Regions from separate parts of the Microcella alkaliphila genome, predicted to be linked through region 1. Evidence: predicted binding sites of a transcription regulator. Region 1 holds the regulator's gene; the other holds the start of a gene.

Evidence for each region. The regulator LexA, encoded in region 1, represses DNA repair genes until DNA is damaged. The targets are predictions, from matches to a motif close to TCGAACANNTGTTCGA.
Region 2: the regulator LexA is predicted to act here: its motif matches at 2,022-2,037, upstream of CPY97_RS08620 (HNH endonuclease signature motif containing protein).

What each region holds. Positions count from the first base shown of each region.
Region 1 is NZ_AP017315.1:1,117,891-1,121,293, forward strand. Features, by position in the region: gene hflX (GTPase HflX) at 1-1,500, shown strand, start outside; gene lexA (transcriptional repressor LexA) at 1,497-2,174, opposite strand; gene CPY97_RS05490 (LysM peptidoglycan-binding domain-containing protein) at 2,458-2,832, shown strand; gene CPY97_RS05495 (histidinol-phosphate transaminase) at 2,852-3,403, shown strand, end outside.
Region 2 is NZ_AP017315.1:1,742,911-1,746,313, reverse strand. Features, by position in the region: gene CPY97_RS08625 (PfkB family carbohydrate kinase) at 1-262, opposite strand, end outside; gene CPY97_RS08620 (HNH endonuclease signature motif containing protein) at 558-2,021, opposite strand; gene CPY97_RS08615 (hypothetical protein) at 2,135-2,782, opposite strand; gene CPY97_RS08610 (hypothetical protein) at 2,783-3,046, opposite strand; gene CPY97_RS13300 (hypothetical protein) at 3,030-3,403, opposite strand, start outside.

The DNA of each region.
Region 1 (3,403 bases):
CGCGTTCTCGCGAATGCCGACAGTGCCGCCCGCCGCGTCAGCATCCGCGAGGGGCGGGCCACGGCCCTGCAGCAGCAGAGCGACTACCTCGACGACCGGGATGGCGACCAATTCGACCGGGAAGACCGCGCGGCGCTCAGGCGGGTGCGCGGCCTCTCGACAGAGCTTGATGACGTCACCGAGGTCGAGTACCGGCAGCTGCGTCTGGAGAACGTCGTGTTGATCGGCGTGTACTCCCACGGTTCGCTCGAGGACGCCGAAAACTCGCTGCGGGAGCTGGCTGCGCTCGCCGAGACCGCCGGCGCCGTCGTGCTCGACGGCCTGCTTCAGCGTCGCCCGCACCCCGACCCGAGCACGTATCTCGGCAAGGGCAAGGCGGCCGAGCTGGCGATGATTGTGGCCGAGCTGGGGGCCGACACGGTCGTCGCCGACACCGAGCTCGCGCCCAGCCAGCGCCGCGCCCTAGAAGACGTGGTGAAGGTAAAGGTCATCGACCGCACCGCCGTCATTCTCGACATCTTCAGCCAGCACGCGAAGAGCCGAGAGGGTAAGGCGCAGGTGGAACTCGCGCAGCTCGAGTACCTGCTTCCGCGCTTGCGCGGGTGGGGTGACTCGATGTCACGCCAGGCCGGTGGCCAGGTGGGCGCCGGGGGCGCCGGTATGGGCTCGCGTGGTCCCGGTGAGACGAAGATCGAACTCGACCGTCGGCGCATCAACACGCGCATGGCGAAGCTGCGGCGCCAGATCAAGGGCTTTGCTCCGGCCCGGGCGGCCAAGCGCGCGAATCGAGACCGGTACTCGGTGCCGAGCGTCGCGATCGCCGGCTACACGAACGCGGGCAAGTCGAGTCTGTTGAACCGCATTACGCGGGCAGGCGTCCTCGTCGAGAACGCCCTCTTCGCGACCCTCGACGCGACGGTGCGCAAATCGTCCACGCCGGACGGCCGCCCGTTCACCCTCGTCGACACGGTGGGCTTCGTGCGCAACCTTCCGCACCAGCTGGTCGAGGCGTTCCGCTCGACCCTGGAAGAGGTGGGCGAGGCTGACGTGATCGTCCACGTGGTCGACGGCGCGCATCCCGACCCGGCGGCGCAGTTGGCGACCGTCCGCGACGTGATCGGCAGCGTTGACGCTCGCGACATTCCCGAGATCGTGGCGTTCAACAAGAGCGACCTCATCGACGAGGATGCGCGACTGCTGCTGCGCGGTCTCGAACCCACGGCGGTCTTTGTTTCCGCCAAGACGGGTGAGGGCATCGACGAGTTGCGCGCCCGCATCGGCGAGGTGTTGCCCGACCCCGACGTCGAGGTCGTCGTCGTGGTGCCCTACGACCGGGGCGAGCTCGTTGCACTGCTGCACGAGCGCGGCCGCATCCTGTCGACCGAGTACGAGGAGGGCGGCACCCGCGTGCACGCCTTCGTGTCGCCTCAGCACGAGGCGCACCTTGCCGAGTTTGTGGTCGCGGACGCGACCGCTTCTTCGGCGCCGAACGGTTCTTAGACCGAGCGCAACACCGCGACGACCTTGCCGAGCACCTCGGCGTGGTCGCCGAGGATCGGTTCGTACGCCGTGTTGCGGGGCAACAGCCACGTGTGACCGTCTCGCTGACGGAACACCTTGACCGTGGCCTCGCCGTCGAGCATCGCCGCGACGATCTCGCCGTTCTCTGCCGTTTGCTGGCGTCGTACGACGACGAGGTCGCCATCGCAGATGGCGGCGTCGATCATCGAGTCTCCGACGACGGTCAGCATGAACAGTTCGCCGTTGCCCACGAGCGTGCGGGGGAGTGGCACGACCTCTTCGACCATCTGATCGGCCGTGATCGGGATGCCCGCCGCGATGCGACCGACGAGAGGCACCATGGCCGCATCGGCAACCTGGGGAGCATCGGGATCGGGATGCTCGGACGCGGACGGCTCGAGGTCGATGAGAACCTCCATCGCTCGCGGCCGATTGGGGTCGCGCCGCAGGTAGCCGCTCAGTTCGAGCTGCCCCAGCTGGTGCGCGACGCTCGAGAGCGACGACAGGCCGACGGCCTCGCCGATCTCACGCATGCTCGGCGGGTAGCCGCGCTGGGCGATTGACGCCTGGATCGCTCGCAGGATTGCCTGCTGCTTGTCGCTCAGCGTGGTGCGGCGACGGGTGCCGCTGCTGCTCGCGGTGCTTTCAGCCATGGGGTTCCCTCGCTCGTCGTGGGCCGCCGCGTGGGCGATGTCGGTGGTCGATGGTCGACTGTCCGTGGTGTCGAAACTCTATCCAGCAACTCCGTCGCAATCAAACATCTGTTCGAGCGTGTCGGTGGTTCCGGTCACAATTTCGGCAGAAACACTTGAACTCGCGTTCGATCGAATGTATGTTCGGAACACGGGTTCGCATCGCCCCTCCCGGCCGAGGGGCGATGCACCTCCGGCGGGCCCCCGCCGCCGGAGGCCCGATCCCTGACACGAGGAGCCCACGATGACCACGATCGACGCAGGTGCGTTCCCCACCATCGTTCGCAGCGCTGACGCCTCGTCCGCTCCCGTCGCCACGCGGTTGCGTCTGACGCGGCGCGGTCGCGCCGTCATTACGACGCTGGTCACCGCGCCGATCGTCGCTCTCGTCGTGGCGCTCGCCCTCTCCGGCGGCGAGGCGACCGCAACCTCCGGCGACGTAGTGCTGCCCGTCGTGACCGTCGAGGCCGGTCAGACTCTGTGGCAGCTTGCCGGGTCCGTGGCACCCGGCGCCAACCCCGCCGACCTGGTTGCCGACATCATCACCCTGAATGGGCTCGACTCGGCGGCGGTCATGCCGGGTCAGACGCTGCTGCTCCCCGAGCGTTACCTCGACTAAGCCGCCCTACGATGGGCACGTGACTCGGCTCGAGGACCTGCCTATCCGCGACGACCTGCGCGGGGCGACACCATACGGTGCCCCCCAGCGGCCCGTCCGCATTCAACTCAACGTCAACGAGAATACGCATCCCGTGCCCGAGGCGGTCGTCGCCCACGTGACGGCGGCCGTCGAGCGCGCCGTTCGCGGCGTCAACCGCTACCCCGACCGTGAGTTCACGGAGCTTCGCGAGCACCTCGCCTCCTACCTGAGTGCTGCGGAGCCGGCCGATCCGGTCACGCCCGACCAGGTATGGGCGGCCAATGGCTCGAACGAGGTCATCCAGCACATGCTGCAAGCGTTCGGGGGCCCGGGTCGCCGAATTCTTGGTTTCCCGCCCACGTACTCGATGCACTCGATCATCGCGGCCGGCACTGGAACGGAGTGGATCACGGCCGAGCGCGACGCTGACTTCCGAATCAGCCCCGAGACGGTGCGGTCTGCGATCGAGCGAGCACAGCCCGACATTGTCGTGCTGTGTGCCCCCAATAACCCGACGGGCACCCCCCTCGGGCTTGAGACCGTTGAGGCC
Region 2 (3,403 bases), 630 kb from region 1:
CGCTGGTGCGGCGTCCGTGGCGGAGGGGCGAGTAGACGTCGACCCCTTCGGTGACGAGGCGCAGTTCGATCTGGTCGGCAAGGTGGTCGCGGCCGAGGTCGGTGACGAAGGCGACGTCGGCGCCCTGGCGGGCGAGGCCGATGGCGACGTTCATGGGGCTGCCGCCGGGCTTTTCGGTGCGGTGGTCGCCGTCGATGAGGACGTCGATTAGTGATTCTCCGATAACGAGTGCGCGCAGTGGGCGCGTGGCCGACCCGTTCATATCACCCCCCAGTGAGCGATCCGTGCTGCGGTAGCGCGTGCTGTTTGCGCGTGATGTGTGCCTGCGCTTACTGCATGTGCTGCCTCATATTCGGAGCATCCCTGCTCCTGGATCGTTGCTTGAGAGTACGGGCGCGCGTGGCTTCTCGTATATCCCCCAGTACGTGGGGGACGACAGATACGTCTGTCCACAGCAGCTGTCACCCGTCACCTCCCTCACGCGCACTGTCCGTTCCGCGCCACGTCCGTCACGCGCACCGTCCTTCAGGCGCACCGTCCGTCACGCGCCCCTTCTGTCACGCGCTGAGCGCGTCGCGGAGCGCCGCACTGCGGCTGGGCATGTCGCGCCAGTGGTGGGGCTGTTGTTCTGTGCCCGGTGGTTTCAGCACGTAGCTGGGGCCGGCGCGTTCGATTTCCCACCCGTGGTTGTGGGCGAGCATGTGGTGGTGTCGGCAGAGGAGGATTCCGTCGGCGACGTCGGTTCGCCCGCCGTCTCTCAGCCAGTGGTTGATGTGGTGCGCTTCGCACCAGCTGGGTGGTCGTTCGCACCCGGGCCAGCGGCATCCGCCGTCGCGCGCGGTGAGTGCGACGCGTTGGGCGCGGCTGAAGAGGCGCCGTTCGCGGCCGAGGTTGAGGGGTTGACCGGCGTTGTTGGGGTCGCTGTCAACGGTGATCTGGATCGTGCCGCCCGCGCACGCGAGGCGTTCGACTGTGTCGACTGAAATTGGGTCGGTTTGCCCCTCGAGCCAGCCGCGCCCACGTCGCTGTTCGAGTGTCGACGCGGCGACGATCACCCGCACGGCGGCCGGCCCGTCGCCGAGCAGCCCGCTGGTGTCGGAGTTCGACCCCTGGCGCAACAGCTCGGTGAACATGTCGCTCGCGTACTGCTCGAGCGTGCGCTCGTCGGTATCGGAGCCGCCGGCGTCTTCTTCATGACTAGCGAGATCGTCGGCATTCCCCTTGCCATCGGCGCCAACACGGCCATCAGCGCTGCCCCGCCCCGGTATTGCGTCGCTCGAGTCGAACGACGGCACGCGTCGCTTGGGAGAGGTGACGCGGTCGTAGAGGTCGCTGACGATGGCGAGGGTTTCGGGGTCGAGTACCCAGTGCGCCCAGCCCATTCCGTTGGCTTTCTTGCCGATACGGAACGACCGCTGGTCGCGCCGTTCTTCTTCACGCTCGGCCACTCCGGCGAGGTCGAGTTCGTCGCGCAGCGCACGCGCCTCCCTCAGGGCTCGGTCGGCGTCGAGGGCGGCCGCGCGCTCGAGAAGTGAGTGGGCGGCGGCGTCGAGGGCACGAGCATCCAACTGGTGGGTGGGGCGGCCGAGCCCGGTGGTGATTGCGTCGGCGACGGCGACGCTGACCCGACCGTCGAGCACGGCGGTGCCCAGCGCGGTGGGCGTTTCGGCCGCCGCGGCGGCCCCGACCCGGACGGCGGTGCGGGCGTCGGCTGCGGTTGTTCCGGTGGCGACGCGCACCGCCTCTTCGGGGGTGCGGTGGCCTTCGCGCTGTGCGAGCCCGTCGCTGCCGAGTTCGGGTGCCGAGCGTCGCGCGATCTCGCCGGCGAGCAGTGACACGTGCAACTGCGCGAGCCGTACTTCGTCGGCGGCGACGCGGGTGAGTGCGAGGAGCGCCTCATCGTCGAGGGCGCGCACGCGTTCGACCTCGCGTGGAACGCGTTCGAGTGACGCGACGGCGGCAGCCATGCGGGTGGCGAGTTCGCCCACGGTGCCTCCGTTCGTCGCGCGCTGGTGTGTCATTCGAATATACGTTCGACTACCGACATTCGGCGTGGAAGTGGTGCGTCTGTGGACGGCGGGCCCGGACTTCGCGGGTGTGGGGGAGTGGCGGCCGGGCGTCTCGCGAACGTGCGTCAGGCGAGCGTCAGGGTGCGAGCATCCAGGTGGTTGAGGGTGTCGCGTGTGGCGCGTCCGCCGATGCCGGCGGCGTGGAGGGCGACGAGGAGGCGCGCGATGATCACGTCAGCGCGGTCAACGACGCTGATGGTGGGGTCGTCGAGAACCGAATCGACGGGAATCGAGGCCGACCGCGCATCCGAATGCGGCTCCACCGCCGACTCCACGTCCGCCCTCGCACCGAACCCGGTCCACACTCGCACCTCGCCGCCGCGCGCGTGGTCGATGACGGCGACGAGTCCGACTCCGGCCTGCAACCACCGGTCGGCCCAGTGCCGCACCATGGCGTGCCGCGCGTCTCCGTCGGGCGGGTAGCCGTGGGGAGAGTATTCGGTGCTGATGTGGGCGAGGTCATCGACGGTCACGGTCACGATGTCGGCGGCGGCGGCGTGCGTGTCGACGCGGTTCCGTACGGCCACCCGGTCGGCGTCGTGCGCGAAAAGGATGCGCGGGGCGTAGCTGATGAGGGACCGCCAGCGCATGAGGTCGACGTAGGCGGCGACCCCGGCGGCGCCGGGCTGTCGGGCGCTGCCGAGCGACCCATAGTGCACGATGTCTGCGTGCGCGTATGGGCCGCCGATGTGGGTGCCGTCGAGCGTCCACACTCAGTCGTCGTCGAGCCGGTCGGTGGTGAGGCCGTCGGCGTCCATGTAGACGGAGCGCCTCGCGGTGCGGCCCGACCGCGGGGGTGTGCGCACGCTCATGCCGGTCGCGCGCAGCGTCGTGGCGATGCGCTCGCCAGCGTCGTCGTCTCCGAGCTGCGTGAGCAACGCGGTGCGTGCCCCGCGCCGCCGCAATTCTGTCGCGATGACGACGGGGCTGCCCCTGTACCACCGCAACGCCGCGTCCGGTTCAGGCGTGCAGGTCACGCCGTAGGTCATCGGCGGCGCGGCGGGCGAGTTCGGCAGTGTCGGTCGGCGCCTGCGCTTCGATGAGCGGCTGCTCCGCGAGCGACCGCAACAGATGCGTGATTCTTCTGCGATCAGAACCTTTGAGGTGCGCACTTACCGTTGCGCTGTCGGTTACGCAGGCAAGAAGCGTGATCGCGTCAAGGAGGTGGCGATCGCGATCTCGCGCGTCGACTATGTGCGCGGCAGCTTTGAGCACGAGTGCGCCGTGCAATGTCGGCAGCGGAACGGCAACAGTCCGGTCACCAGTCGCGAAGTGCAGCGCCTGCGTTCTGCTGAGCGCCTGCTGACCGCCTTCGACCCGCAGTACTACTTTGC